DNA from 2 places in the Citrobacter sp. Cm046 genome. Region 2 is predicted to be linked to the other one. Evidence: predicted binding sites of a transcription regulator. Region 2 holds the regulator's gene; the other holds the start of a gene.
What was found. Region 2 encodes LexA, which represses DNA repair genes until DNA is damaged. Its sites were predicted from a motif close to TNCTGTATGTACATACAGNA; they were not measured.
Positions count from the first base shown of each region.

Region 1: the regulator LexA is predicted to act here: its motif matches at 11,082-11,101, upstream of sulA (SOS-induced cell division inhibitor SulA).

Region 1 covers NZ_JAOWGP010000034.1:216,917-231,741, forward strand. Annotated here, with positions in the region: gene rlmKL (bifunctional 23S rRNA (guanine(2069)-N(7))-methyltransferase RlmK/23S rRNA (guanine(2445)-N(2))-methyltransferase RlmL) at 1-152, shown strand, start outside; gene OGX98_RS05815 (ABC transporter ATP-binding protein) at 165-2,072, shown strand; gene pqiA (membrane integrity-associated transporter subunit PqiA) at 2,087-3,340, shown strand; gene pqiB (intermembrane transport protein PqiB) at 3,345-4,985, shown strand; gene pqiC (membrane integrity-associated transporter subunit PqiC) at 4,982-5,545, shown strand; gene rmf (ribosome modulation factor) at 5,802-5,969, shown strand; gene fabA (bifunctional 3-hydroxydecanoyl-ACP dehydratase/trans-2-decenoyl-ACP isomerase) at 6,077-6,595, opposite strand; gene OGX98_RS05845 (AAA family ATPase) at 6,664-8,424, opposite strand; gene matP (macrodomain Ter protein MatP) at 8,610-9,062, shown strand; gene ompA (porin OmpA) at 9,149-10,195, opposite strand; gene sulA (SOS-induced cell division inhibitor SulA) at 10,551-11,060, opposite strand; gene OGX98_RS05865 (TfoX/Sxy family DNA transformation protein) at 11,277-11,891, shown strand; gene yccS (YccS family putative transporter) at 11,869-14,022, opposite strand; gene OGX98_RS05875 (YccF domain-containing protein) at 14,041-14,487, opposite strand; gene helD (DNA helicase IV) at 14,613-14,825, shown strand, end outside.
Region 2 covers NZ_JAOWGP010000007.1:42,261-57,085, forward strand. Annotated here, with positions in the region: gene malK (maltose/maltodextrin ABC transporter ATP-binding protein MalK) at 1-977, shown strand, start outside; gene OGX98_RS00235 (maltoporin) at 1,154-2,512, shown strand; gene malM (maltose operon protein MalM) at 2,626-3,576, shown strand; gene ubiC (chorismate lyase) at 3,757-4,254, shown strand; gene ubiA (4-hydroxybenzoate octaprenyltransferase) at 4,267-5,139, shown strand; gene plsB (glycerol-3-phosphate 1-O-acyltransferase PlsB) at 5,197-7,617, opposite strand; gene OGX98_RS00260 (diacylglycerol kinase) at 7,789-8,157, shown strand; gene lexA (transcriptional repressor LexA) at 8,267-8,875, shown strand; gene dinF (MATE family efflux transporter DinF) at 8,997-10,316, shown strand; gene OGX98_RS00275 (CsbD family protein) at 10,453-10,662, shown strand; gene zur (zinc uptake transcriptional repressor Zur) at 10,703-11,221, opposite strand; gene OGX98_RS00285 (cupin domain-containing protein) at 11,336-11,824, shown strand; gene dusA (tRNA dihydrouridine(20/20a) synthase DusA) at 11,930-12,928, shown strand; gene pspG (envelope stress response protein PspG) at 13,061-13,303, shown strand; gene OGX98_RS00300 (quinone oxidoreductase) at 13,588-14,571, opposite strand; gene dnaB (replicative DNA helicase) at 14,653-14,825, shown strand, end outside.

The DNA.
Region 1 (14,825 bases), on a different contig from region 2:
TGTTCTCCAACAACAAACGTGGGTTCCGTATGGATCTTGATGGGCTGGCCGAGCTGGGGCTGAAAGCACAAGAAATTACCCAAAAAACGCTTTCTCAGGACTTTGCCCGTAACCGTCAGATCCACAACTGCTGGCTGATCACCTCAGCCTGAAAGGAAAAGTAAATGTCATTAATCAGTATGCATGGTGCATGGCTGTCGTTTAGCGATGCACCGCTTCTTGATAATGCAGAACTGCATATCGAGGATAACGAACGCGTCTGCCTGGTTGGCCGTAACGGCGCAGGCAAGTCGACGCTGATGAAGATCCTTAACCGTGAGCAGGGTCTTGACGACGGACGTATCATTTATGAGCAGGATTTGGTTGTGGCGCGTCTGCAACAGGATCCGCCGCGTAACGTGCAGGGTAGTGTCTACGATTTCGTCGCTGAAGGGATTGCAGAACAAGCGGTTTACCTCAAGCGTTACCACGATATCTCGCATTTGGTGATCACCGATCCGAGCGATAAAAACCTGCAGGAACTGGCGAAGGTTCAGGAACTACTGGATCATCACAATCTGTGGCAGTTGGAAAACCGCATTAATGAAGTACTGGAGCAGCTTGGGTTGGAGCCAGACATGGAGCTGGCATCGCTCTCTGGCGGCTGGCTGCGTAAAGCGGCGCTGGGCCGGGCGTTAGTCAGCAATCCGCGCGTATTGTTGCTGGATGAACCGACAAACCACCTGGATATTGAAACCATTGACTGGCTGGAAGGGTTCCTGAAAACCTTCAACGGAACAATTATTTTCATTTCCCACGACCGTTCGTTTATTCGCAATATGGCAACGCGTATCGTCGATCTCGATCGCGGCAAGCTGGTGTCATATCCGGGGGATTATGATCAATATCTGCTGGATAAAGAAGAAGCGCTGCGAGTAGAAGAGTTACAGAATGCGGAGTTTGATCGCAAACTGGCACAGGAAGAAGTCTGGATCCGCCAGGGTATTAAAGCGCGTCGTACCCGTAATGAAGGTCGCGTCCGTGCGCTGAAGGCAATGCGTAGGGAACGTGGCGAACGCCGAGAAGTGATGGGCACGGCGAAGATGCAGGTTGAAGAGGCGAGCCGCTCAGGCAAGATTGTCTTCGAGATGGAGAATGTTGATTACCAGGTTGAGGGTAAACAGCTGGTGAAAGACTTCTCCGCGCAGGTGCAACGTAGCGACAAGATTGCCTTAATTGGACCTAACGGCTGCGGTAAAACGACGCTGCTCAAGCTGATGTTAGGTCAGCTTCAGGCAGACAGCGGTCGTATTCATGTCGGGACAAAACTGGAAGTTGCTTATTTCGATCAACATCGTGCGGAACTCGATCCCGATAAAACCGTAATGGATAACCTTGCTGAAGGTAAGCAAGAAGTCATGGTTAATGGTAAGCCGCGTCATGTTCTGGGCTATCTTCAGGACTTCCTGTTCCATCCGAAACGTGCGATGACACCTGTGCGTGCTCTTTCCGGCGGAGAACGAAATCGTCTGCTGCTGGCGCGTCTGTTTTTGAAGCCCAGTAACCTTCTGATCCTCGATGAACCAACTAACGATCTCGACGTCGAAACTCTGGAACTGCTTGAAGAACTGATTGACGGCTATCAGGGCACCGTTCTGCTGGTGAGTCACGATCGTCAGTTTGTCGATAACACGGTAACCGAGTGTTGGATCTTCGAAGGCGGCGGCAAAATTGGTCGTTATGTGGGCGGTTACCATGATGCGCGTGGTCAGCAGACACAATATGTGGCGTTTAAACAGCCTGTAGCGAAAAAAACAGAGGAAGTTGCTGCCCCTAAAGCAGAAATTGTAAAACGCACGACTAGCAAACTAAGCTATAAACTACAGCGCGAACTGGAGCAGCTCCCCGTATTGCTTGAAGAGCTGGAAGCTAAACTGGAAACGTTACAGGCTCAGGTTGCTGACGCTGACTTTTTCAGCCAGCCGCATGAGCAAACGCAACAGGTACTCGCTAACCTGAGCGAAGCGGAACAAGAACTTGAGCAAGCCTTTGAGCGCTGGGAGTATCTTGAGTCTTTGAAGAATGGCGCATAATTAAAGGAGCACATATGTGCGAACATCACCATGCCGCGAAGCATATATTATGCTCGCAGTGTGACATGCTGGTGGCGTTACCTAGCCTTACGCATGGTCAGAAAGCGGCATGTCCACGATGTGGCACTACGTTAACCGTTGAGTGGGACGCGCCAAGACAGCGTCCCACTGCCTATGTTTTAGCGGCGCTTTTTATGCTGCTTTTATCCAACCTCTTTCCCTTTGTAAACATGAACGTAGCAGGGGTGAGAAGTGAAGTGACGCTGCTGGAGATCCCCAGCGTTCTCTTTTCAGAGAACTATGCCAGCCTCGGGACTTTCTTTTTATTATTCGTTCAACTGGTTCCCGCTTTTTGCTTGCTGACCATCTTGCTGCTGGTGAATCGGGTTCAGATGCCTGGCCGGCTTAAAGCCCGGTTAGCACGTGTCTTGTTCCAGTTAAAAAGCTGGGGAATGGCGGAAATCTTTCTTGCAGGGGTGTTAGTCAGCTTTGTTAAGTTGATGGCCTATGGCGATATTGGCGTGGGCAGCAGCTTCATTCCGTGGTGCTTCTTTTGTATTTTGCAACTACGCGCATTTCAGTGTGTCGATCGTCGCTGGCTTTGGGATGATATCGCACCCATGCCGGTTATTAAGCAAGTTTTAAAGCCTGGCGTTCCCGGTATTCGACAGGGGTTACGTTCATGTTCCTGCTGCACGGCTATTCTTCCTGCTGATGAACATGTCTGCCCCCGCTGTCAGACAAAAGGCTACGTTCGACGTAAAAACAGCCTACAGTGGACGCTGGCGTTATTGTTCACGTCGATCATGCTTTACCTTCCAGCCAATATTTTGCCGATCATGATCACCGATTTGTTAGGGTCAAAGCTGCCGTCAACGATTATTGAGGGTGTTGTTTTAATCTGGAGCGAAGGTTCATACCCGGTGGCTGCGGTAATATTTATCGCCAGTATTCTGGTGCCAACGTTAAAAATGATCGCTATTGCCTGGTTGTGTTGGGATGCGAAAGGGCATGGTAAACGTGACAGTGAGCGGATGCATTTCATTTATGAGGTCGTAGAGTTTGTTGGCCGCTGGTCAATGATTGATGTCTTTGTTATTGCGGTACTCTCTGCGCTGGTGCGCATGGGAGGGTTGATGAACATTTATCCTGCAATGGGTGCTTTGATGTTTGCTTTAGTCGTCATTATGACAATGTTTTCTGCGATGACGTTCGATCCACGTCTGTCGTGGGACCGTGAACCAGAACCAGATCATGAGGAGTCCTGACAGCATGGAATCTAAAAGTGGGGAAGCCAAAGTGCAGAAGGTGAAGAACTGGTCACCCGTATGGATATTTCCGATCGTCACTGCGCTCATCGGCGCATGGGTGCTGTTTTATCATTACAGTCATCAGGGGCCGGAAGTCACGTTGATCACGACCAATGCTGAAGGTATCGAAGGTGGTAAGACAACGATTAAAAGCCGCAGCGTTGACGTCGGCGTGGTTGAGAGCGCGACGCTGACAGATGATTTAACTCATGTAGAGATTAAAGCCCGCCTCAATTCTGGTATGGAAAAGCTGCTGCATAAAGATTCAGTCTTTTGGGTGGTGAAGCCACAGGTGGGACGTGAAGGCATCAGCGGTTTAGGTACGTTGTTATCCGGGGCTTATATTGAACTGCAACCCGGGAATAAAGGTAGCAGACTGGAAAACTATCAACTGTTGGACTCTCCTCCGCTGGCACCACCAGATGCGAAGGGGATCCGTGTGATCCTCGACAGTAAAAAAGCCGGCCAGTTAAGCCCTGGCGATCCGGTACTGTTCCGGGGATATCGCGTGGGGTCGGTTGAGACCAGTATGTTTGATGCGCAAAAACGTACGATCAGCTATCAGCTTTTCATCAATGCACCAAACGATCGCCTGGTGACAAGCAACGTACGCTTCTGGAAAGACAGCGGAATTGCAGTGGATCTCACCTCGGCAGGCATGCGTGTGGAAATGGGTTCTCTTACCACGTTGTTTGGCGGCGGAGTCAGTTTTGATGTACCGGAAGGACTAGAGCAAGGCCAGCCGGTTGCGCAGCAGGCCTCATTTACTCTCTATGATGATCAAAAAAGTATTCAGGATTCCCTGTACACAGACCATATCGATTACCTGATGTTCTTTAAGGATTCGATTCGTGGGTTGCAACCAGGAGCACCGCTTGAGTTCCGAGGTATTCGCCTTGGTACAGTAAGCAAAGTGCCTTTCTTTGCACCGAATATGCGCCAGGTCTTCAACGATGATTACCGCATTCCGGTGCTGGTACGTATTGAGCCTGAACGCCTGAAAGCGCAGTTAGGTGAAGATACTGATGTCGGTGCCCATCTGGCTGAATTGCTCAAACGTGGATTAAGAGGATCGTTGAAGACAGGGAACCTGGTAACGGGGGCTCTGTATGTCGATCTCGACTTCTATCCGAAAGATCCGCCGATTACGGGTGTGCGTGAGTTTAATGGTTATCAAATTATCCCGACTGTTAGCGGTGGCCTGGCGCAAATCCAACAGCGTTTAATGGAAGCGCTGGATAAGATAAACAATCTGCCGTTGAACCCGATGATTGAGCAGGCGACCAGTACACTGACGGAAAGCCAGCGTACGATGAAGCATTTGCAAACCACGCTGGATAACATGAATAAGATAACCGGTAGCCAGTCGATGCAGCAGCTTCCGGCGGATATGCAGAACACGCTGCGCGAGCTTAATCGTAGTATGCAAGGCTTCCAGCCTGGTTCCGCGGCCTACAACAAGATGGTGGCAGATATGCAACGTCTTGATCAGGTTCTGCGTGAACTGCAGCCGGTGCTGAAAACGCTGAACGATAAGAGCAATGCGCTGGTATTTGAAGCGAAGGATAAAAAAGATCCAGAGCCGAAGAGGGCGAAACAATGAAAAAGTGGCTAGTGGTGATGATGGCGGTCTGGCTGACGTCATGCAGCTCCAGTGGAGAAAATAAAAGCTATTACCAGCTTCCCATTGCGCAGGGCGGTGTGCAGAGTACGGCCAATCAGGGGAACCGTCTGCTGTGGGTTGAGCAGGTAGCGGTGCCGGATTATCTGGCGGGAAATGGGGTTGTGTACCAGACCAGCGATGTTAAGTACGTCATTGCCAACAGTAATCTTTGGGCCAGTCCGTTAGATCAGCAATTGCGCAATACGCTTGTCGCCAACCTCAGTATGCAGTTGCCGGGATGGGTTGTTGCTTCTCAGCCTCTGGGAAGCACACAGGACACGCTTAATGTGACGGTGACAGGCTTCCATGGCCGCTATGACGGGAAGGTGATAGTGAGCGGCGAATGGCTGCTGAACCATCAGGGACAGCTGATCAAGCGTCCGTTCCACATCGAAGCCGTACAGACTCAGGATGGCTATGATGAGATGGTGAAGGTTCTGGCTGCTGCCTGGAGCCAGGAAGCGACGGCTATCGCTCAGGAGCTGAAAAGGATCCCTTAAGTTTAAATAATTGTAAATTTTACCGCCTCTGGTTTAGTGCCCGGGGCGGTTTTTTTTATTTTTTTAGCGGTTGAGATAGCTGTTCTGACAGCAAATTTTTGTACAAATGATTTACCAGCTAGCTCACAAATATGACACTGGCGTGAATTTTGCGCATTGACGGGCATGATGTTTCGGGGTATTCGTTTAGTGTGATTGCATACTTAGTAATCACTGTTTTCTTTTCCACCAGACCTAAAAATGAGGGAAACGAGGCATGAAGAGACAAAAACGAGATCGCCTGGAACGGGCACATCAACGTGGTTATCAGGCCGGCATTGCCGGACGCTCAAAAGAAATGTGTCCCTATCAGACGCTGAATCAAAGGTCATACTGGCTGGGAGGCTGGCGAGAAGCCATGGGGGATAGGGTGTTAATGGCCTGATTCTGTCTCTTTAGATAAAAGAAACCTCCGCACGCGGAGGTTTCGCCTTTTTGTAGGCCCGATAAAACGTAATAACGTCGCTATCAGACAGTCTACGCAGTCCTGAATCAGAACGCAGAAGTATCCTGGAAAAGACCTACTTTCAGATCATTAGCCGTGTAGATCAGACGGCCATCAACCAGCACTTCACCATCAGCCAGGCCCATGATCAGACGACGGTTAACGATGCGTTTGAAGTGGATGCGGTAAGTGACTTTCTTCGCGGTCGGCAGAACCTGGCCAGTAAACTTCACTTCGCCTACGCCCAGTGCACGGCCTTTACCTTCGCCGCCCAACCAGCCGAGATAGAATCCAACCAATTGCCACATAGCGTCCAGACCCAGGCAGCCTGGCATCACCGGATCGCCGATAAAGTGGCATCCGAAGAACCACAGGTCCGGGTTGATATCCAGTTCAGCTTCAACATAACCTTTGTCGAAGTTACCACCGGTTTCGGTCATCTTGACGACACGGTCCATCATCAGCATGCTTGGTGCAGGCAGTTGTGGGCCTTTTGCGCCAAACAGCTCACCGCGACCAGAGGCAAGAAGGTCTTCTTTTGTATAGGATTCGCGTTTATCTACCATGTTCTCTGTAAGCCTTATTTTATTGAAGCACGCAGGATAGCTAACACGTGTACGCTGAACAAGTCCGATCAGTTCGGAATAAATGCATTCAGCCAACGTAGCGGCCAGGGGAAACGATGACGACCTTCCTGTTGCGTTGCCGTGGCAATGCGCTCCTGGATAGTTTGCATCAGCGTTGTCTGGCCTTCACCATCCCACACAAGATTTAACAAAAGCGGCAGCGCATCGGTCACGTCGTCCACCGCCCAAATAGTGAATTTCTCTTCTTCAACGGCCTGTAGCAGAGCTGGTTGTAGACTCAGGTGCCTGACGTTGGCTGAAGGAATAATGACACCCTGAGTACCGGTTAATTCACGCTGCTGGCAGATAGTAAAGAAGCCCTCAATTTTCTCATTCAGGCCACCGACAGGCTGTGCGCGACCAAACTGATCAACAGAGCCGGTGATCGCAATGCTTTGATTTACAGGCACATCTGCGAGAGCGCTGATCAGCGCGCACAGTTCTGCCATTGATGCACTGTCGCCATCCACTTCGCTGTACGATTGCTCGAAAGTCAGTGAGGCAGAAAACGGGATCTGCTGTTCAAGCTGCAGCTCCGACATCAGGAAAGCCTGCATTATCATCATGCCTTTAGCATGAATATTTCCGCCAAGCTCGGCTTTACGCTCGATATCAGTAAATTCGCCATCGCCAATATGAACGACGCAACTGATACGTGAAGGTTCACCAAATGCGCGTGGATGACCCGGAAATTCAATCACTGACAGGGCATTGATTTGACCAATACGCTCACCTTCAGTCTCGATAAGGATCTGCTCTTGCAGGATCTCATCCTGCATACGTTCGGCGAGAAAACCTTCGCGCCATTCACGCTGTGCAAGCATCAGGCTGAACTGTTCGGCGTTGCAAGTATCCCCATCGCATAAAGGAGCTACTTCCTTAAGCTGTCGGATGATCCACAGTGGGTTAAGCGGCAAAGTATCCTGCTCACCGGTGTAGCGAACAGCTTCACGGATCAATACCTGCCAGGCATCAGGGGCGGGGTAAGGCAGAGCGTTGCGTCTGGCGGTATGCGTCACCCATTGACACCATTGCGTCATGGTTTCGGCATCCACTATCTGCAAATTATCTTCAAACTCGCTATAAATTGCCTGCTCTGCCAGTTCCGGCTCCATTTCCTGGAAGTCTGCCAGTGATTCGCGCTCTCCCACTAACACCACTTTCATTTTAAGCGGCATAGAAGGAACGGAGACAGGAAGTGGGCGAGACTCATCAAAGGCCACCCAGTCAAAGCGCTCGTGGCTGACAATGGCTTTCAGGCGCATCCACAGCAGTGGTTGAGCCAGAAGCGTGCGTAATGAGATAACCAGTACGCCGCCGTTGGCCTTATGTACCAGACCCGGTTGCAGGGTAATTTCGCCATTAAACTGACGCAGGCAGCCAAACAGTTGTTCGGCTTCAACCCAGTCAGCATTTACTACCTGAGTTAAGGTCGCAAAATTGTCTTCTGCATTTTCTGCTTCACGGTAACGAATAGTGTGGCCAGAGATATCGTAGTGACCCCCGGTCAAGCTTCCGGCATCCGTGTGCAATGTGCGTGCAGCTGATGAAATAAGATTGAGATACTCAAGCTCTTCCGGCGCTTTCACCAGCATAAAGGAGGACGTCGTCCAGTGCTGAAGAAGCTGCTCTAGCGCAAATTGTAAACGTGGCTGAGTATCACTGAGTAAGGTGTCGGTTTCGTCAGTGACGTGCGGCTGTGCAAATATTTCCTGATAACTGTCGGTATCAGGAACCAGATCACGCCATGCAAGTTTCGTAATGGTCAAAGTTGATGTTTTTTAGTCTGTTGTAAAAAACGAGATTATACCGTAACCGTCAGCACTGCACACGCGGAAAGCACGGCTAAACAGATGCGATGACGCGCGACAGTTCACAGGCTGGATATTCTTTTCTTCAGATGCCCAAAAAGCTGATATTCTGATAAGAGTTACACGGTAACATTGAGATCGCAATGAAATATCAACAACTTGAAAACCTTGAAAGCGGCTGGAAATGGAAGTACCTGGTGAAGAAGCATCGTGAGGGGGAGTTGATTACCCGTTACGTGGAAACCAGCGCTGCCGAAGAAGCCGTTGATTTGTTGCTAACCCTCGAGAATGAGCCGGTTCGGGTCAATGCCTGGATTGATGAACACATGAACTCTGCGCTGCAAAATCGTATGAAACAGACTATACGGGCGCGGCGTAAACGGCATTTTAATGCTGAACATCAGCATACGCGTAAGAAATCTATCGATCTGGAGTTCATCGTCTGGCAGCGATTAGCCGGACTTGCGCAACGGCGCGGCAAAACGCTTTCAGAAACGATCGTGCAACTGATTGAGGATGCAGAGCATAAAGAGAAGTACGCCAACAAAATGTCCACGTTGAAACAGGATTTGCAGGCATTGTTGGGAAAAGAGTAGGCAATGACATTTTCAATGTGTTGAGCAATGGTGTTCTTCAGATAAAAAAAACCCCGCTATGCGGGGTTTTTTTATAAGACGAAAACTTAAGCCTGAGGCTGAGTTACAACGTCTTTGATGCCTTTAACTTCGATCTCAACGCGACGATCCGGAGCCAGGCAGTCGATCAGTGCAGCGCGAGCTTTCACGTTGTCACAGGTGTTGCCGGTAACCGGGTTGGATTCGCCCATACCACGTGCGGAGATTTTGTCAGAAGGAATACCTTTAGAGATCAGGTAATCAACAACGGACTGAGCACGTTTCTCAGACAGACCCTGGTTGTAAGCGTCAGAACCGATGCGGTCAGTGAAGCCCAGAACCACTACGGAACCGTCTTTCGGATCCAGGTTGCTCAGCTGGCTGTACATCTGATCCAGAGCCTGCTGGCCTTCTGGTTTCAGAGTTGCTTTGTTGAAGTTGAACAGAACGTCAGACTTCAGGGTGAAGTGCTTGGTCTGTACTTCTGGAGCCGGAGCCGGAGCCGGAGCAACTACTGGAGCTACTTCACCCTGGCCGAAGCGGTAAGAAACACCAACGCTCAGCAGGCCGTTATCCGGACGACCACCAACGGTGTTCGCGTCACCGATGTTGTTAGTCCACTGGTATTCCAGACGGGTAGCGATTTCAGGAGTAATTGCATACTCTACGCCGCCAGCGAATACTGGGGATACACCAGTGTCGTGGTCTTTGAAGCCAGTGTTGTTTTTAGCATCAGCACGCCAAACCATACCACCCAGACGAGTGTAAACGTCCAGATCGTCAGTGATTGGGTAACCCAGTTTAGCGGTCAGCTGAACGCCCTGAGCTTTGAATGCGCCATTTTGAACGCTGCCTTTGTACGGCATACGACCTAACCAGTCGTAACCCATTTCAAAACCAACGTACGGGTTAACCTGATAACCACCGAACGCACCAGCACCCAGTTGGCTTTCGTGGGTTGGGCCGTTGTTGTCGATCTGGTTGTTGCCGATATCATGGAACTGAGACCAGCCCAGTTTAGCACCGGTGTACCAGGTGTTATCTTTCGGAGCGGCCTGCGCCACGGTAGCGAAACCAGCCAGTGCCACTGCAATTGCGATAGCTGTCTTTTTCATTTTATGCGCCTCGTTATCATCCAAAATTTGCCATGAATATCTCCAACGAGATAACACGGTTAAATCCTTCACCCGGGGACCAGTTCAATAGTTACTCTACCGATATCTGCGGCTTAAGCCGAGCACCCCTGGCGATGTAAAGTCTACAACGTAGTTGAAAACTTACAAGTGTGAACTCCGTCAGGCATATGAAAAAAAAAAGCTTGTATACACAATATTTAACATTTATGGATGATTAATTGTACTGCAAACATCGCGGAAACCGCTTCACACAGGCGTTCTCACAAAAAAAGTGTTAAAGCTCAAAGTCGAATTTGGACATGAAAAAAAATTCCAGGATAATTCCTAATTTTACTCAATGATACAAATTCGAGTGAATTTTTAGCCCAGAATGCTGTCTCCCGGCAAGAGACTGCGCACGAACAGGACGCATGATAAATCCCATCGCATTTCCCTCATCTGCAGCTTTTACCAGTTCAGTATGTTCATCTTCCGTTAATTCTTCGGTCAGCCAGCCGATTACCACACTGTAATTGCCTGTTCGCAAAGCGCGAACCATTGACTCCAACGTATGGCACGGTGAGAGTTGGCTAATTTGCATGACTTTTGTTAAAGGCAGCCCTGCAGACTGTACCCATTCACGGCTCAATTTTTGCTGAGGTGTAAGCCAAAGCTGCCAGCGCGATTGCTGCCCTAATTGCTGAAGCAGGGGGAGCAGCAGTAATTGCGTCATCATGGGCTGGTCCTCGCGATAGACCACTTCACTGATAAGCCCGGCGGTAACGTTCTCTGAAGAAACGCGCGCAATATTGCTTGATGTGGAAGAGAACGACGAAGAACGATTTGCGTAGCCTGAAGTGTACATAATCAATCCAGCCCTGTGAGTTACTGTATGGATATACAGTAACCCTGCTATCCATAAAGATCAACTTTATTTTCGGAAACTGGTTCGCAATTTTTCGCTGTCATAACAGCAAAAACAAAATTCATCTTGCTCCCTGAGAATAAGTTGCCTATTTTCGTCATTAACGGATCCGCTACTGCAAATCATTCTCTTATATTATGATTTAAAAGGATTTTTATGAAAAAGCTCTCTTATGACAAGATCTATAAATCACAAGAATGCCTGGCCTCTTTGGGGACGATTCGCTATCGCTCATTGTTTGGTAGCTACAGTCTAACGGTTGAGGATACGGTCTTTGCAATGGTCGCTAGCGGTGAGTTGTACCTTCGAGCTTGTGAGCAGAGCGTACAGTACTGTGTAAAACATTCGCCAGTCTGGCTGACGTTTATGAAGCGCGGACGCCCGGTTATTCTCAATTACTACAAGGTGGACGATGCTTTGTGGCGAAACCAGCAACAGTTGGTGTCTTTATCGAAGTTTTCGCTGGATGCAGCAGTGAAGGAAAAACAGAGCCGCTTTTTGCAACACCGCCTGAGAGAGCTGCCGAACATGACATTTCATCTCGAGACTCTGCTTAACGAAGCGGGTGTTAACGATGAAAGTACATTGCGTATGCTGGGAGCTCAAATGTGCTGGCTTAAATTACGGCAGATTAATCCTGCTCTGACAGTGAAAATACTCTATGCCCTCGAAGGGGCGATTCGCGGGGTCCATGAGGCGGCGCTCCCGGCGATTCGTCGCCAGGAGCTTGTTGAGTGGGTACGCTCACTTACTCCGGAACTGGAGTATTAGACGGCAAGGCGGCAATTTGCTGCTGGAGTCGCCTGATTTCCGGTAGCAATGCAATCAATAACCCAACTTGCTGAACGACCAGCGGTTCTTTACTGTCCGGGCGCGGTTCAAGATGCTGAATCCGTTGCTTCAGACCTTCAAGTGCCTGGTATACGCGTTGCTCATCAGCTGGCTGATGATGAAGCGCATCATCTACATAGCAGACGGCATCATCCAGTAACGCCAGAACGTCCGGGTTGGTCAGTTGTTCCCGGTGTGCACCCAGAGCCGAAATATAGCTGGTAAAAGTATGGTTGAGGCACAGCAAGCGGAATGCTGTTTCCCGCGTTTGCGCTGTGACGTCAGGTTCACTCGACATATTCGACACTACGGACGCAAGCTCAGCATCGCGATTATGTGCATCACGTCGGGCAATACGGTATGCGAGCCGATTATCACGACCCTGATGATATTGTTCGAGAATAGCGTCGAGGTAGCGACAGTTAGCGTCAGTTGCTCGTTCAATTACTCGTGGCAGATTACGAAAACGCCAGTCTGGCCAGATAAAACTGACGGCCGCCCAGGCGATTGCGCAGCCGATCAGCGTATCAATTACGCGTGGCAGGGCGACTTCGAAACCTTCGCCAAGCAGGTTAAAGCACAGCAGTACCAACAGAGTGATAAACATAGTTGCATGAGCATACTGTACGTTGCGAAATGCAAAAAAGAGCACGCCAGTAATCACTAATAGTATCAGTTGCCCTTCAAGTGAGGGAACGAACCACAAAATGGGCAAGCCGATGGCTATTCCCACTAGTGTGCCGATAATCCTTAGTGCCAGGCGATGGCGGGTGGCGTTGTAGTTAGGCTGACAGACAAACAGACTGGTCAGCAGGATCCAGTACCCATGGTTCATTCCAGTGATCTGAATAATGGCGTAACCGACGCAGAGCACCAGTGACATGCGGATAGCATGGCGAAAAAGGGCGGATTCAGGTGTGAAATTACGGCTCAGACGCAACCAGATGTCGCTGAAACCATGTGGGCTGTCATCAGCAAGCTGATTTTCTGATTCATTACGCGAGATTGCCTGAGCCTGTTCGGACTCAATGGTAGCCAGCTGTGCGTCGATGGCACGCAGGTTTGAGAGCAAAAATCCCAGTGTATTGAGCAGATCTGAAGGGGCACCGTTAGTGCGCATACGCTCGAGTGCGGCGTCTATATGCGTAAAGGCGCGTTCAAAGTGTGGATCGTGCTGGTATGGGGTGCGCAAGATAATGCAGCGCGACAACTGTGTGCAGGCTTGTCCCTGCATTGACATTAATCTCTGGAAGCGAAACATCACGTCGCTGTGACGGAAATGGTCGCGCAGCGTTTGGTATTGAATATGCGAGGAGCTTGCGCGCTCGTGGATATCCTGTGCCACAAAATAATAATGCAGTGTACGACGTGTTCCCCGCTGCCCTCGGTCACCGCGCAGGCGGGTCAGTAATGACACTTTAGTTTGGTTTAGCGTGGCCATTAGTTGCCCATTGGCCAGCGCTAAGTCATAGAGTGGTGCCTGACTTTCATCTTCGATATCAGGATCGAAAAGACGCGATTTCAGCTCCAGATAGTGCGCTAATTGTTCGTAGCTACGAGCCAAATTATCCTGCAGGGGGCGAATCGGGAACAAGAGATGTCCGGTCAGCGTAAGCAGGTTGTACCAGATGGCGCCAGCGAGCAGAAGTATTGGTTGCTGATACCACTGATCGTAGAGTGAAGTCCCCAGCATGGTATAAATCGCGATGAGCAATGCCCCAAAGGCGATTGTCGCATAACGCTGGCCTAATCCACCCAGCAGAATAAATCCGCTGGTGGAGATGGTTAATCCAATGGCAAAAAGCCATGGCCAGGGGAAGAGCAGTTCGACGGAGGCAGAGGCAATAAAGAAGCAGATCAGCGTAATGATCAAATTGCGTAGTCGTCCCGCAAGACGATCGTCCAGATCGGTAAGCGCAGCAGCAACCATGCCCAGTGTGAGTGGGATAGTGAGTTTTACGTCGCCCAACCACCAGGGCAGAGCCGTTGTGCCGCAAAGCGCGATGAATATCCGCACGTAATACAGCCAGGTGCTGTTCCAGGTATAGCGTTTGAGCAGAGGACTTAACATAAAGACCATGCGTCCTGATTATTCAAAGCGGCGACGCGCATTGGCTTCGCGAGCTGCGCGGGCAGTTTCTACTGACACCACGCGACGTCCGACGGGCCAGAGTGCAATCGCGGCGATCTTAAAGTTCGCAATGCCTACAGGAATACCAATAATCGTAATGCACTGGGCAATACCGGAGACAATATGCATCAGGCACAACCACCAGCCGAAGAAAATCAGCCAAAAAATATTGAGTAATGTCCCGCCGGTATTCATCAGTACACTTTGACCTGCTGGGTTGAGTTCATCAACATGAATCGCTTCGTTGCCAAAAGGGAACAATGAGAGGCGAGTTATCTCCCAGCACGAACGGGTCAAGGGCAGGGTGAAAATAAGCACGATACTGACCAGCGTAGCCAGTAACCAGGCTAAGGTAGTGGCGAACCCGCCCAGCACAAAATTTAAAATATTCAGAACAGTACGCATAAACTCTCGGTTAACTCTGGTTTTCAGTGAATTTGGCAATTGTAACGTTTTTTTGGGCTGGAGCACGTTTTCTCTGGCGGTTACACTGATAAGTAAACCTCTTCGTGTGGATCCGCGTAAGTCTTATGGAACTGAAAGCAACTTCTCTTGGAAAACGTCTGGCGCAACACCCTTACGATCGAGCCGTTATTCTCAATGCCGGGATAAAGGTTTCCGGCGATCGTCATGAGTATCTTATTCCATTCAATCAGTTACTGGCTATACATTGCAAACGAGGCCTTGTCTGGGGGGAGTTGGAGTTTGTGCTTCCGGAAGATAAGGTTGTACGCCTGCACGGT
Region 2 (14,825 bases):
TGCTGCGTATGATCGCCGGGCTTGAGACTATCACCAGTGGAGATCTGTATATCGGGGAAACCCGAATGAACGATATCCCGCCCGCCGAACGCGGTGTGGGAATGGTCTTCCAGTCCTATGCGCTCTATCCCCATTTATCCGTCGCAGAAAACATGTCGTTTGGTCTCAAGCTGGCGGGTGCCAAAAAAGAGGTAATGAATCAGCGCGTTAATCAGGTGGCTGAAGTTCTGCAACTGGCACACCTGCTGGAGCGTAAACCAAAAGCGCTTTCTGGTGGACAGCGTCAGCGTGTGGCGATTGGTCGTACGCTGGTGGCAGAGCCGCGCGTATTCCTGCTTGATGAACCGCTTTCCAACCTTGATGCCGCGCTGCGCGTGCAGATGCGTATAGAAATCTCCCGCCTGCATAAACGTCTTGGCCGCACGATGATTTACGTCACCCACGACCAGGTCGAAGCGATGACCCTGGCAGACAAAATTGTGGTGCTGGATGCTGGTCGCGTTGCTCAGGTGGGTAAACCACTGGAGCTGTATCACTACCCGGCTGACCGCTTTGTCGCGGGCTTTATTGGCTCGCCGAAGATGAACTTTCTGCCGGTGAAAGTCACGGGGACGGCAATCGATCAGGTCCAGGTAGAGTTGCCTAACCGCCAGCAAATCTGGCTACCGGTCGATAGCGCACACGTTCAGGTTGGCGCCAACATGTCTTTAGGTATTCGCCCGGAACATCTGCTGCCCAGCGAAATTGCTGATGTCACTCTCGAGGGTGAAGTACAGGTCGTCGAGCAGCTTGGTCACGAAACACAAATTCATATCCAGATCCCCGCCATCCGTCAAAACCTGGTTTACCGCCAGAACGACGTGGTGTTGGTAGAAGAGGGTGCCACATTCGCTATCGGTCTGCCGCCAGAGCGTTGCCATCTGTTCCGTGAGGATGGCACTGCATGTCGTCGGTTGCACCAAGAGCCGGGCGTTTAAGGTCCCCATAAAAAAAACGAAACGCAAAGCCATTCGAGGCTGCATCGAGGCTGCAAGTGAATGAATCCCGGGAGCGTACAAAAAGTACGTGACCGGGGTGAAAGAACGCAGCCAACAAAGAGGCAGCCCGAAGGGGACGCGTTTAAAGAAAAGCAATGATCTCAGGAGATAGAACGATGATTACTCTGCGCAAACTCCCTCTGGCGGTTGCTGTAGCAGCAGGCATTATGTCTGTTCAGGCAATGGCTGTAGATTTTCATGGTTATGCTCGTTCCGGTATCGGCTGGACGGGTAGTGGCGGCGAACAACAATGTTTCCAGGCTACTGGTGCTCAAAGTAAATACCGTCTCGGTAACGAATGTGAAACCTATGCGGAACTGAAACTGGGCCAGGAAGTATGGAAAGAAGGTGATAAGAGCTTCTATTTCGACACTAACGTCGCCTACTCCGTAGCACAGCAGAATGACTGGGAAGGAACAGATCCGGCATTCCGTGAAGCAAACGTGCAGGGTAAAAACCTGATTGAATGGCTGCCAGGTTCTACGATCTGGGCCGGTAAGCGCTTCTATCAGCGTCATGATGTTCACATGATCGACTTCTACTACTGGGATATCTCGGGTCCTGGTGCCGGTATTGAAAACATCGATCTGGGCTTCGGTAAACTGGCTCTGGCAGCAACCCGTTCTCAGGAAGCGGGCGGCTCTTACGCGTTCAGCAGCCAGAATATTTATGATCGTACCAAAGATACCGCCAACGACGTGTTCGACGTGCGTTTAGCGCAGATGGCCATTAACCCGGACGGTATGCTGGAACTGGGCGTTGACTATGGTCGCGCAAATACAACAGATGACTACAGCCTGGCAGACGGTGCATCAAAAGATGGCTGGATGTTCACCGCTGAACATACCCAGAGCATGTTGAAAGGCTATAACAAGTTTGTCGTTCAGTATGCGACAGACTCCATGACCACTCAGGGTAAAGGCCTGAACCAGGGCTCTTACGGTTCTTCTACCACTACTATTGAAGACCCTGTTACTGGCGTTAAGACAAACTTCGCTAACAACGTCGTCAATAACAACGGTAGCCTGGTGCGTGTCCTGGATCACGGTGCGATTTCCCTGGGCGACAAGTGGGACCTGATGTACGTCGGTATGTACCAGAATCTCGATATGGATAACGACCTGGGTACCGAATGGTACACCGTCGGTATTCGTCCGATGTACAAATGGACGCCAATCATGAGCACCCTGATGGAAGTCGGTTACGACAACGTCAAATCCCAACAGACCGGCGATCGTAACAGCCAGTACAAAATCACCCTGGCGCAACAGTGGCAGGCAGGCGACAGCATCTGGTCTCGTCCGGCAATCCGCGTCTTCGCAACCTACGCAAAATGGGATGAAGAGTGGGGCTACGTCAAAAATGGTAACGACGTAACCAAATTCGCTGCGGCGACTAATTCCGGTATCAGCACCACCAGCCGTGGCGACAGTGACGAGTGGTCCTTCGGTGCCCAGATGGAAATCTGGTGGTAATCCAGCATTAATCTGACGTCATGACCGAAAGAGGGGCGTAAGCCCCTCTTGATTACGGTTTAGCGCGCTATTGCCTGGCCACCGCTGAACCCATGCTATCTGAGGTGATAACAATGAAAATGAAGAAAAGTCTCGTTGCCCTTTGTTTATCTGCAGGTTTATTTGCAAGTGCTCCTGGCATCAGCCTGGCCGATGTGAATTTTGTGCCGCAAAATACCACCGCTGCGCCTGCTATCCCCACTGCTGCACTGCAACAGTTAACCTGGACACCTGTTGATCAATCGAATACGCAGTCTACTCAGCTCTCTACTGGCGGTCAGCGTCTGGACGTTGCCGGGATTACCGGCCCGGTCGCCGCCTATAGCGTCCCGGCAAATATTGGTGAATTGACCCTGACGCTGTCCAGTGAAGTGAACAAACAAACCAGTGTATTTGCACCAAACGTATTGATTCTTGATCAGAACATGACGCCATCTGCGTTCTTCCCCAGCAGCTATTTCACCTATCAGGAGCCCGGCGTGATGAGTGCCGATCGTCTGGAAGGAGTCATGCGTCTGACGCCTGCGCTGGGCCAGCAGAAGCTCTATGTGCTGGTATTTACAACAGAAAAAGATCTTCAGCAGACCACAACTCTGCTTGACCCGGCGAAAGCGTATGCCAAGGGTGTGGGTAACTCCATTCCGGATATTCCAGACCCGATCGCCCGTCATACCACCGATGGCCTGTTGAAACTGAAAGTCAAAACCAGCTCTTCTTCCAGCGTATTGGTCGGGCCGCTGTTTGGCTCCTCCGGTCCGGGGCCGGTGACGGTTGGGAATACTGCCGCGCCAGCAGCCGCTTATGCAGCTCCAGCTCCGGCTGCTGTAGCGACCGCCGCTCCAGCGCCTGCGAAGAAAAGTGAACCGATGTTGAATGACACGGAAAGCTACTTTAATAAAGCGATTAAAGATGCGGTAGCGAAAGGTGATGTTGATAAAGCGCTGAAGCTGCTTGATGAAGCTGAACGTTTGGGGTCCACATCTGCCCGTTCCACCTTTATCAGTAGTGTAAAAGGCAAGGGGTAACCATCTCCCCACATTGCTGATTTTGCAACAACTGGTGCGTCTCCTGGCGCACCTTTTTTTATCGTGCAATGCGATTTGTTACACTAATGTTGATTAGCCGATCACTTAATCACGTTTGCTCACCCTGTAATGCCTTTTCTGCGATACAATGCCATCACGTTATAAATCGGAGAGTAAGGCATGCCACACCCTGCGTTAACGCAACTGCGTGCGCTGCGTTATTTTGATGCGATCCCCGCGCTTGACCCTCAACTGCTTGACTGGTTGTTACTGGAAGACTCCATGACCAAACGCTTTGAGCAGGAGGGAAAACAGGTCACCGTAACGTTGATACGAGAAGGATTTGTTGGGCAAAATGAGGTGGCTGAAGAACTGACGCTGCTGCCGAGCGAATCCCGTTATTGGTTGCGTGAAATTCTGTTATGTGCGGATGGTGAACCCTGGCTTGCCGGGCGCACCGTGGTGCCTGAATCAACTCTGTGTGGTCCTGAGCTGGCCTTACAAAATCTGGGGAAAACCCCGCTCGGGCGCTACCTGTTTACATCATCGACATTGACCCGAGATTTTATTGAGATAGGTCGCGATGCAGCGCTGTGGGGGCGTCGTTCCCGCCTGCGGCTGAGCGGTAAGCCGCTGATGCTTACCGAGCTTTTTTTACCTGCATCGCCGTTGTACTGAGAGGAAGAAAAAATGGAGTGGAGTCTGACGCAGAATAAGCTACTGGCGTTTCACCGCTTGATGCGTACGGATAAGCCAATCGGCGCCTTACTGCTGCTCTGGCCGACCCTGTGGGCGCTGTGGGTGGCGACCCCTGGGGTACCGCAATTATGGATCCTGGCGGTTTTTGTCGCTGGCGTTTGGTTAATGCGCGCCGCCGGATGCGTGGTGAATGATTATGCTGACCGCAAATTTGACGGGCATGTCAAACGCACCGCGAACCGGCCGCTGCCAAGTGGTGCGGTGACAGAGAAAGAAGCCCGAACGTTGTTTGTGGTACTGGTGTTGCTTGCGTTCCTGCTGGTACTGACGCTAAACACGATGACAATTTTGTTGTCTGTCGCTGCGTTAGCACTGGCGTGGGTATATCCCTTCATGAAGCGCTATACGCATTTGCCACAGGTGGTTCTGGGCGCTGCATTTGGCTGGTCTATCCCAATGGCGTTCGCTGCCGTGAGCGAATCTGTTCCGCTGAGTTGCTGGCTGATGTTCCTTGCCAATATTCTCTGGGCGGTAGCGTATGATACACAGTATGCGATGGTTGACCGGGATGATGACCTGAAGATTGGTATCAAATCGACCGCGATCCTGTTCGGCCAAAACGATAAGCTGATTATTGGTATTCTGCAGGTTGGCGTACTGGTATTGATGGCGTTGATTGGCTGGCTGAACGGGCTGGGTCTGGGCTATTACTGGTCTCTGCTGGTGGCGGGCGCGCTGTTTGTGTATCAGCAGAAATTGATCGTCAATCGCGAACGGGATGCCTGTTTTAAAGCGTTTATGAATAACAACTATGTCGGTCTGGTGCTGTTTTTGGGGCTGGCAATGAGTTACTGGCACCTTTGATTTTAGGTGAGGCGACAAAAGAAAAACCGGTCATTTTTTCGACCGGTTTTTTTATGCTTACTCGCCCTGCGTTGCGCTCTCGATGGTCAGACGTACATCGGACGTGACCAGTTCGGCCAGCATCTGATAGATCTTCATCGTTTCTTCCGGCTCGGCATCACCGGTATCGCTGATGTATCCCTCGTCACGCAGAGTCAGCACCAGAGAGCTGAACACCGCCTTATCGAAGAATTCAGGGGCGTTAATACCGTGCAGTACGGAAAGACGCTGAGCCACGGTACGGCTCTCTTTCTCCAGTGTGCTGCGGTTGATGGATGGGTTTGCACTCAGCAGCCAGAAGGTAATGGCATAGCGTTGCAGGGTTTCACGAGCACCTGCCGCCAGCAACTGTAGCGTGCGGGAGTGTGCCGGATTGATATGCAGCTCATCGTTCTGCATGGTGATTAAACCCTGACGCTGCATTTCGCTGGCCAGTGCGTCGATCACTCCTGCAAGCTCGTCACGTTCCCAGCGCAGGAACAGCTCAGCTTTCAGCATCGGGTACAGTGCTTCAATATGCTGCTGTAGTGCCTCACGTGAAATACGACGATGCTGAGTCACAATCGCCGCCATCAATGAAGGCAGAACCAGCATGTGCGCAATGTTGTTGCGGTAGTAAGTCATCAGTACAGCCTGCTCGCGCGGCAGAATGATGATGTCGCCGATGGTATCTTTCTCGACCTCAAACTTGTTCATCTGCAAAGCGTGGTCGATCAGTTCACTGGCGCTTTGCGCGGGAACCGTCGAATCCGCAGCATACGGCACGTTGCGCAGCAAGCTCAGGTAGCAATCAAGTTGTTCGGTTAACTGCTCACGGGTCAGAGATCGCTGGCGGGATGCCAGTAGCGCGGTACAACACAGGTTCATGGCGTTGGCCGCGCCTGCGTTGTTAATACGAACCATCAGGTCAGCGGCGATGTTATTCACTGTCGGCGTCAGCCAGGCCGGGCGAATAGACTCGATAGGATCGATAGATTCGCGCCATTCCGGAACATGTTGGTTCAGGTAAGTCATCAATGGCATCGGTTCGCCAAAGTTAACGTAGCCCTGGCCCAGGTTACGCAGCTTGCTTAAGCCGCGCAGCATTTGTGGCAGGCTCTCTTTCTCTTTCGTCGCACCACGCAGCTCTTTTGCGTATGTTCCCACTTCCATCACATGCTCGTAGCCAATGTAGATAGGCACCAGCGTGATCGGACGCGTACCGCCGCGCAGCATCGCCTGAATGGTCATGGACAGCGTGCCGGTTTTCGGGTCGAGCAGACGGCCTGTACGTGAGCGCCCACCTTCGACAAAGTACTCAACCGAGTAGCCACGGCTGAACAGTTCGCCCAGGTATTCGCGGAATACGGTGGAGTAAAGTTTATTGCCCTTAAAGGTGCGGCGAATAAAGAATGCACCCAGACGGCGGAAGATCGGGCCTGCCGGCCAGAAGTTCAGGTTGATTCCAGCTGCAATGTGCGGAGGAACCAAGCCCTGGTGATACAGAACGTACGACAGCAGCATGTAGTCCATATGGCTGCGATGGCATGGCACATAGACGATTTCATGTCCGTCGTGCGCCAACTGGCGCACACGTTCTGCATTATGAACGTTAATCCCCTGGTACAGCCGGTTCCATGTGAACCCCAGAATACGGTCCGTCAGGCGGATCATCTCATAGGAGAAGTTTGCGGCAATTTCTTCCATCAGCGCTATGGCATTTTGCTGCGCTTTTTCGTGGGAGATTTTTTTACTGCGTGCTTCATCTTCTACCGCGCGGGCGATAGCTTTTGAGGCCAACAGCTTATTAAACAGATCCTGGCGGGCAGGAAGACGCGGACCAACTGCAGCTAAACGTTGGCGGGCAAAGTGCATACGCGCCACGCGCGCCAGTTTCTGTGCAATGGTTTTATCTGTGCCGTGTTCGTCAGCCATGCGACGCAGGGACACCGACGGAGAGAAGCGAACAAAACTGTCGCGACCCAGCCACGAAACGGCAAAGAATTTCTGTACGCCATTCAGCATGCGCAGAGGCGGATTCACTTCGCCTTTTTCGCGTCCGGGAGCGCGGCCAAACATCACCGATACCGGCACCATCTGCACATCCAGGTCAGGATTGCTGCGATGAAGGTCGAGATAGTTATGGAACAGCTTGATAGACTCTTCTTTAGGCGTGTAATAAGTGAAGACACGCGGGCCGCCGTGAATAAACACGTAGCGCGGCAGGAGAGTCCCGTCGATTTCCAACGGCTCCAGGGGGTCGGGGAGATCGTGAATCAGGCATTGAGCGCGCAGCGTTAGCAAGTCCGCTTTTGAGTTGTACGGCAAGACGTACATAATGGGACGCGAAGTGTCGAGCCCCAATTCCGGAGCAGGATCCGCCGGAATAGACTTGCTTTTTACCAGCACACTTAATGGTAAATTCAGTAATTTGTAGTAAATTCTTGGCCAGCCGGACATAAACGATGTAAAGCCTCTGGTTAATAATGCAAATGCGCTGCAAGGATATCAGAAAGTTTAGTGAATTTCTGGTGTATCCCGTCATACTTCGCGCTGCTTTGCATCAGCCCTGAAGTAAATAGGGTAACGGTACAATGACATTGACGCTAATAATGTAAAAAGGTTCTTTTGATGGCTAATAATACCACTGGGTTCACTCGAATTATCAAGGCAGCAGGCTATTCGTGGAAAGGTTTTCGTGCCGCATGGATTAATGAAGCGGCGTTTCGCCAGGAAAGTGTTGCCGTACTGCTGGGCGTCGCGATTGCTTGCTGGCTGGATGTTGATGCGATTACCCGTGTGCTGCTGATTGGCTCAGTGATGCTGGTGATGATTGTTGAAATTCTTAATAGCGCTATTGAGGCGGTGGTCGACCGTATCGGCTCTGAGTATCACGAACTCTCTGGCCGGGCGAAAGATATGGGATCGGCGGCGGTACTACTTTCTATTTTTGTTGCCTTGATCACCTGGGGCATCTTGTTGTGGTCGCATTTTCGATAAGCATTCCACAACTTCATAAATCTCCTGTTTTTTGTGCAGTTTGCGGTTCCAAAATCGCCTTTAGCTGTATATACTCACAGCATAACTGTATATACACCCAGGGGGCGGAATGAAAGCGTTAACGGCCAGGCAGCAAGAGGTGTTTGATCTCATTCGGGATCACATCAGCCAGACAGGTATGCCACCGACGCGTGCGGAGATCGCGCAGCGTTTGGGGTTCCGTTCCCCAAACGCAGCTGAAGAACACCTTAAAGCGCTGGCACGTAAAGGTGTGCTGGAAATTGTTTCTGGCGCATCGCGTGGAATTCGTCTGTTGCAGGAAGAAGAAGAGGGATTACCACTTGTCGGCCGTGTTGCGGCGGGTGAGCCTCTTCTGGCACAGCAGCATATTGAAGGCCATTATCAGGTTGATCCTTCACTGTTTAAACCCAGTGCCGATTTTTTACTGCGCGTCAGCGGAATGTCGATGAAAGATATCGGGATTATGGACGGTGATTTACTGGCCGTACATAAAACTCAGGATGTGCGTAATGGCCAGGTGGTTGTTGCACGCATTGACGATGAAGTTACGGTTAAGCGCCTGAAAAAACAGGGCAACAAGGTCGAACTTCTGCCAGAAAACAGCGAATTCAAGCCTATCGTAGTTGACCTGCGCGAGCAAAACTTCACTATTGAAGGGCTGGCGGTCGGCGTCATTCGTAACGGTGAGTGGTTGTAATTAAGTAGGCCGGATAAGGCGTTTACGCCGTCATCCGGCATCACTCTGGTCCGGTAGCGCCACGCTTACCGGGTCTACGAAAAACAATATTATCCATTTAACTCCTTCTCAGGCTTTCTGCATGCCTTTCTTTACCTCTTCCGACAAAGCACTTTGGCTCCTTGCCCTACCGATGATCTTCTCCAATATCACTGTCCCCCTGCTGGGGCTGGTGGACACCGCAGTGATTGGTCATCTGGAGAGTCCGGTCTATCTTGGCGGCGTAGCCGTTGGCGCAACGGCGACCAGTTTTCTCTTTATGCTGTTGCTCTTTTTACGCATGAGCACCACTGGGCTGACGGCCCAGGCATTTGGCGCGAAAGATCCGCAGGCACTGGCTCGCGCGCTGGTGCAACCGTTGCTCCTGGCGCTGGGAGCAGGGGCTGCGATTGCCCTGTTCAGGACGCCAATTATCGATCTGGCGCTGCATATAGTTGGTGGCAGTGAGGCGGTACTGGAGCAAGCCCGGCGCTTCCTTGAAATTCGTTGGCTCAGCGCGCCAGCCTCTCTGGCAAACCTGGTGCTGCTGGGCTGGTTGCTGGGCGTCCAGTATGCCCGTGCGCCGGTTATCCTGCTCATTGTTGGTAATATTCTCAACATTGTGCTCGATTTATGGCTGGTGATGGGCTTGCATATGAACGTGCAAGGCGCTGCACTGGCAACTGTGATTGCCGAATATGCCACATTGCTGATTGGTCTTCTGATGGTGCGCAAGGTTCTCCATTTGCGTGGTGTCTCGCTTGCGATGCTGAAGCTTGCATGGCGCGGCAATTTTCGCCGTCTGCTGGCGCTTAACCGCGACATTATGCTGCGTTCGCTGTTGCTACAACTCTGTTTTGGCGCCATTACGGTACTGGGCGCGCGCCTTGGTGGTGACATCATTGCGGTAAATGCCGTCCTGATGACTCTGCTGACGTTTACAGCTTATGCGCTGGACGGGTTTGCCTACGCCGTCGAAGCTCATTCTGGTCAGGCTTATGGCGCGCGCGATGGCGGTCAGTTACTGGATGTCTGGAGGGCGGCATGTAGGCAGTCGGGTATTGTGGCAATTCTGTTTTCCCTGATATACGCCCTGTTCGGTGAACAGATTATTGCGCTGCTAACCTCTCTGCCCCAGATTCAACTACTGGCCGATCGTTATCTTATCTGGCAGGTGATTTTGCCGCTGGTGGGCGTCTGGTGTTACCTGCTGGACGGCATGTTTATTGGTGCGACGCGAGCGGCAGAAATGCGTAACAGTATGGCCGTCGCTGCCGCGGGATTTGCATTAACGTTATTTGCTTTACCACTGTTGGGAAACCACGGTTTATGGCTGGCGTTAACCGTTTTCCTCGCGCTGCGCGGGCTCTCACTGGCCTTCATCTGGCGGCGTCACTGGCGTAATGGTACCTGGTTCGCCTGACCCAGATGGTTAAAAATTCTGAATAGTTAATAATTCCTGGAATCACTGACTACACTTAATCTCACGTCCAGCGAAAACATAACATGTCTGGATATAGCACTCTCGCTATTCACAACCTAACGATGAGGACTTGATGATGAATAAAGACGAAGTCGGCGGTAACTGGAAGCAGTTCAAAGGTAAAGTGAAAGAGCAATGGGGCAAACTGACCGATGATGATATGACGGTCATTGAAGGTAAACGCGACCAACTGGTGGGTAAAGTCCAGGAACGTTACGGTTACGCGAAAGATCAGGCGGAGAAAGAAGTTAAAGATTGGGAAAAACGCAACGATTACCGCTGGTAATTAATCCCTCCCTCCTGAGAGTACAAGGATGTACGCTCTTTTATCGCCCAACTTTCTTCTTCACCTGAATCGTATGATCATGCTGACAGTCGCCTGGATGGCGGCACGATTCAACTTCCACACATGCCGGACAGAGGCCGTGGGCTTCAATCACGTTATGACGTAGTGCAAAGCCCATCCTGGCGGCCAATGTATGCATGATGTCTTCCACGCCTTCAGCACACTCTTCTTTAACCACACCACAGCGGTCACAAATGAACATTGCTGAGCTGTGGGTCGGCTGATCGAACAGATGACAAAGCACGTAGCTGTTGGTGGATTCCACCTTGTGCACGAAACCTTGTTCAAGCAGAAAATCGAGAGCGCGATAAACGGTAGGCGGTTTGGCCTGTGGTTCGGTTTCCCGTAACAGATCAAGCAGATCATAAGCGCTAATCGCGCCTTGTTGCAGGCTCATCAGGCGCAGCACTTCGAGGCGTTGTGGTGTCAGCCGCACGTTACGTTGCGCACAGAGTTTTTCAGCCTGGGCCAATAACTCCTGCGTGGTGGTTTTTTCCATTTGACGCCTCGATTTGCATGGAAGGTTAATCCCTTACTTTATCATATTCTGCTCAAAACACCGAGATCCCCACCGTGTGCTATACCTGACGCATCGCAATACTGGAAAATAAAAATGAAAAGACCTGATTGTATTCGCCACTGGCGTGAAGTAGAGGGAGCTGATGACTCCACTTATCCTGGCAGCAATGAACTTTTTTCTATTGGCGCACCGCTTGCCCGCAAGCTGGGATTAGGGCGGCTCGGTATTCATCATGAACGACTGCCACCAGGACGTCGTACTTCATATCCTCATGCAGAAAGTGATGAAGAAGAATTTATCTATGTGCTGGAAGGTTACCCTGAGGCCTGGATTAATGGCTATTTATGGAAACTGGAGCCCGGCGACAGCGTGGGCTTTCCAGCAGGAACCGGCGTGTGTCACACCTTTATCAATAACACCAGTGAAGAGGTGCGTCTGTTAGTGGTGGGTGAAGCAAACAAAAAGTTTAATCGTATCTATTACCCCCTCAATCCGGTCTATGCTGCAACGCGCGAGGATCGCTGGGTTGATCATCCCCCGCAATTTTTTGGCCCGCATGACGGGAAACCGGGACGGAAATAGCCTTGTCTCGGCAGGGGCGTGAGTTCCCGCGACGATGTGGCTCACTATCGTAACGGTCTATGCTATAGTAGCGCCCCTTTTTAACCGGATGCTTAATTATTCGCCATGCTGCCTGAATCTCAGCCTACTGCTTTTCCTGCTCATCGTTTTTCTATCGCGCCGATGCTCGACTGGACGGACAGACACTGCCGCTACTTTTTGCGCTTACTGTCCAGCCAAACGTTGCTCTATACGGAGATGGTGACCACCGGGGCAATTATTCATGGGAAAGGCGACTATCTGGCGTATAGCGAAGAGGAGCATCCGGTCGCGCTCCAGTTAGGGGGGAGCGACCCGGCAGCGCTGGCGCAATGCGCGAAGCTGGCTGAAGAACGTGGCTACAACGAAATTAACCTCAATGTGGGCTGCCCTTCCGATCGTGTCCAGAATGGCATGTTCGGTGCCTGTTTGATGGGGAACGCACAGCTGGTTGCCGATTGCGTCAAAGCGATGCGTGATGTGGTGTCAATTCCGGTAACGATCAAAACTCGTATCGGCATTGATGACCAGGACAGCTACGAATTCCTGTGTGATTTCATCAATACGGTCTCCGGTAAAGGCGAGTGTGAGATGTTTATCATCCACGCGCGTAAGGCCTGGCTTTCCGGGCTAAGCCCGAAAGAAAACCGTGAGATCCCACCGTTGGATTATGAACGTGTCTATCAGTTGAAGCGTGACTTTCCACACCTGACCATGTCGATCAACGGTGGTATTAAATCGCTGCTCGATGCAAAAACGCATCTTCAACATATGGATGGTGTGATGGTAGGGCGTGAAGCCTATCAAAATCCTGGTATGCTGGCCTCTGTGGACCGCGAAATTTTTGCTGCAACTACCACCGATGCCGATCCTGTTGCCGTAGTGCGCGCAATGTATCCGTATATTGAGCGTGAACTGAGCAAGGGAACCTATCTTGGTCATGTTACCCGCCATATGCTCGGCTTGTTTCAGGGGATCCCTGGGGCACGTCAGTGGCGCCGTTACCTGAGCGAAAATGCGCATAAAGCAGGTGCTGATATTAACGTCCTGGAACATGCGTTAAAGCTGGTGGCCGACAAGCGTTAATTTCTCGCCAAAAGTTAGTCAATTTCACCATGCCCTGCGCTATGTCGCGGGGCGTTTTCTTTATAAATCAATAAAATAATTTTGGCATGCTTTTTGTAAGACTCTGGAGAGTTTTCATTTCGGGAGAGCACCATGCTGGAACTACTTTTTGTCGTTGGCTTTTTTATCATGCTGATGGTCACCGGTGTATCACTGCTGGGTGTGCTGGCTGCATTGATGGTGGCTACCGCAGTGATGTTTTTGGGTGGCTTGTTTGCGTTAATGATTAAATTGTTGCCCTGGTTGTTACTGGCCATTGCTGTGGTATGGGTTATCAAGGCGATAAAAGCGCCAAAAGTCCCACAGTATCAGCGCAATAACCGTCGGTTTTACTAAGGTATTGAGTGGTTCGTCACAACATGCAACTTTGCCTTTAGAACCAAATAGGAATTGATAATCAAATCTGTCACTATTACGCCGTTAACGAATTCATCGAGCTGTACCCTACATACAGCCGAACTAAAAAAAGAAAGGGCTTCCTGCGGGAAGCCCAATTTCTTTGTATTCCCGCCATCATTCAAACCGCTGGTGTGCTGGCTGTTTTCACTGACCCCGGACACAAGCTTCAGTAACGTATCGTTTTTTTTCCTGCTACTGAAATGAATTAGGAACGGTAGAAATTAAGGGATCAGAAGACTTGAACCCTGCGTCGCCCGGCTTTCCAGGACTTCATGCGCGCGTTGCGCATCTTTCAGGGCATACTTCTGACTCTCTGCCACATCAACCTTGATAACCCCGCTGGCAATCAGCGAAAAAAGCTCATTGCTGGCTTCGGCTAACTCATTGTGGTTGGTGATGTAACCCTGAAGAGAAGGGCGCGTCACATATAACGAGCCTTTCTGATTCAGAATACCTAAGTTTACGCCAGTCACTGGTCCGGAAGCGTTACCGAAACTTACCATCAGTCCCCGGCGCTGCAGACAATCCAGCGAAGCTTCCCAGGTATCTTTCCCTACCGAATCGTAAACCACCCGAACTTTTTTACCGCCAGTTATCTCTTTAACGCGCTCGACAATGCTTTCTTCACGGTAGTTAATCACCTGCCATGCACCGGCCTGCAAGGCAATTTGCGCTTTTTGCGCGTTGCCGACGGTACCAATCAGTTTTGCACCCAATGCTTTTGCCCACTGACAGGCAATCAGACCGACACCCCCTGCCGCAGCATGGAACAAAAACGGTTCGCCAGGCTGGATTTCATAGGTTTTGCGTAACAGATAAAAAACGGTAAGCCCTTTCAGGAAGGAGGCGGCAGCCTGCTCAAACGAAATGGCATTGGGCAGAATGGCGACTTTATCAGCTGGAACGTTATGCACTGAACTGTAAGCGCCGAGTACGGACTGAGCATAGACGACCCGATCGCCGGTTTTAATGTGCTTCACACCGCTGCCGACTTTGCTGACTACGCCAGCAGCCTCGGTGCCCAGACCACTGGGTAATGATGGCGGCGGATAAAGCCCGCTACGGATGTAAGTATCAATATAATTGATGCCAATCGCTTTGTTTTCGACCTGGATTTCATGTTCCGCCGGGTCAACGGGCGCAAACTCCACAGCCTTCAGAACATCAGGCCCGCCGTGCTTATGAAATTCAATACGTGTTGCCATGTATCCTCCAGAACGTATCGTAAGGGTCTACTTATATGGTAATCTTTCGACCCATTCTTTATCTCGGTAACTCCATTCACTATGGCAGGAAATAAACCCTTCAACAAACAACAGACTGATGCTCGTGACCGCGATCCGCAGGTTGCGGGACTGAAAGTGCCGCCGCACTCGATTGAAGCGGAACAGTCGGTGTTGGGCGGTTTAATGCTGGATAACGAACGCTGGGACGATGTGGCCGAGCGCGTGGTTGCGGA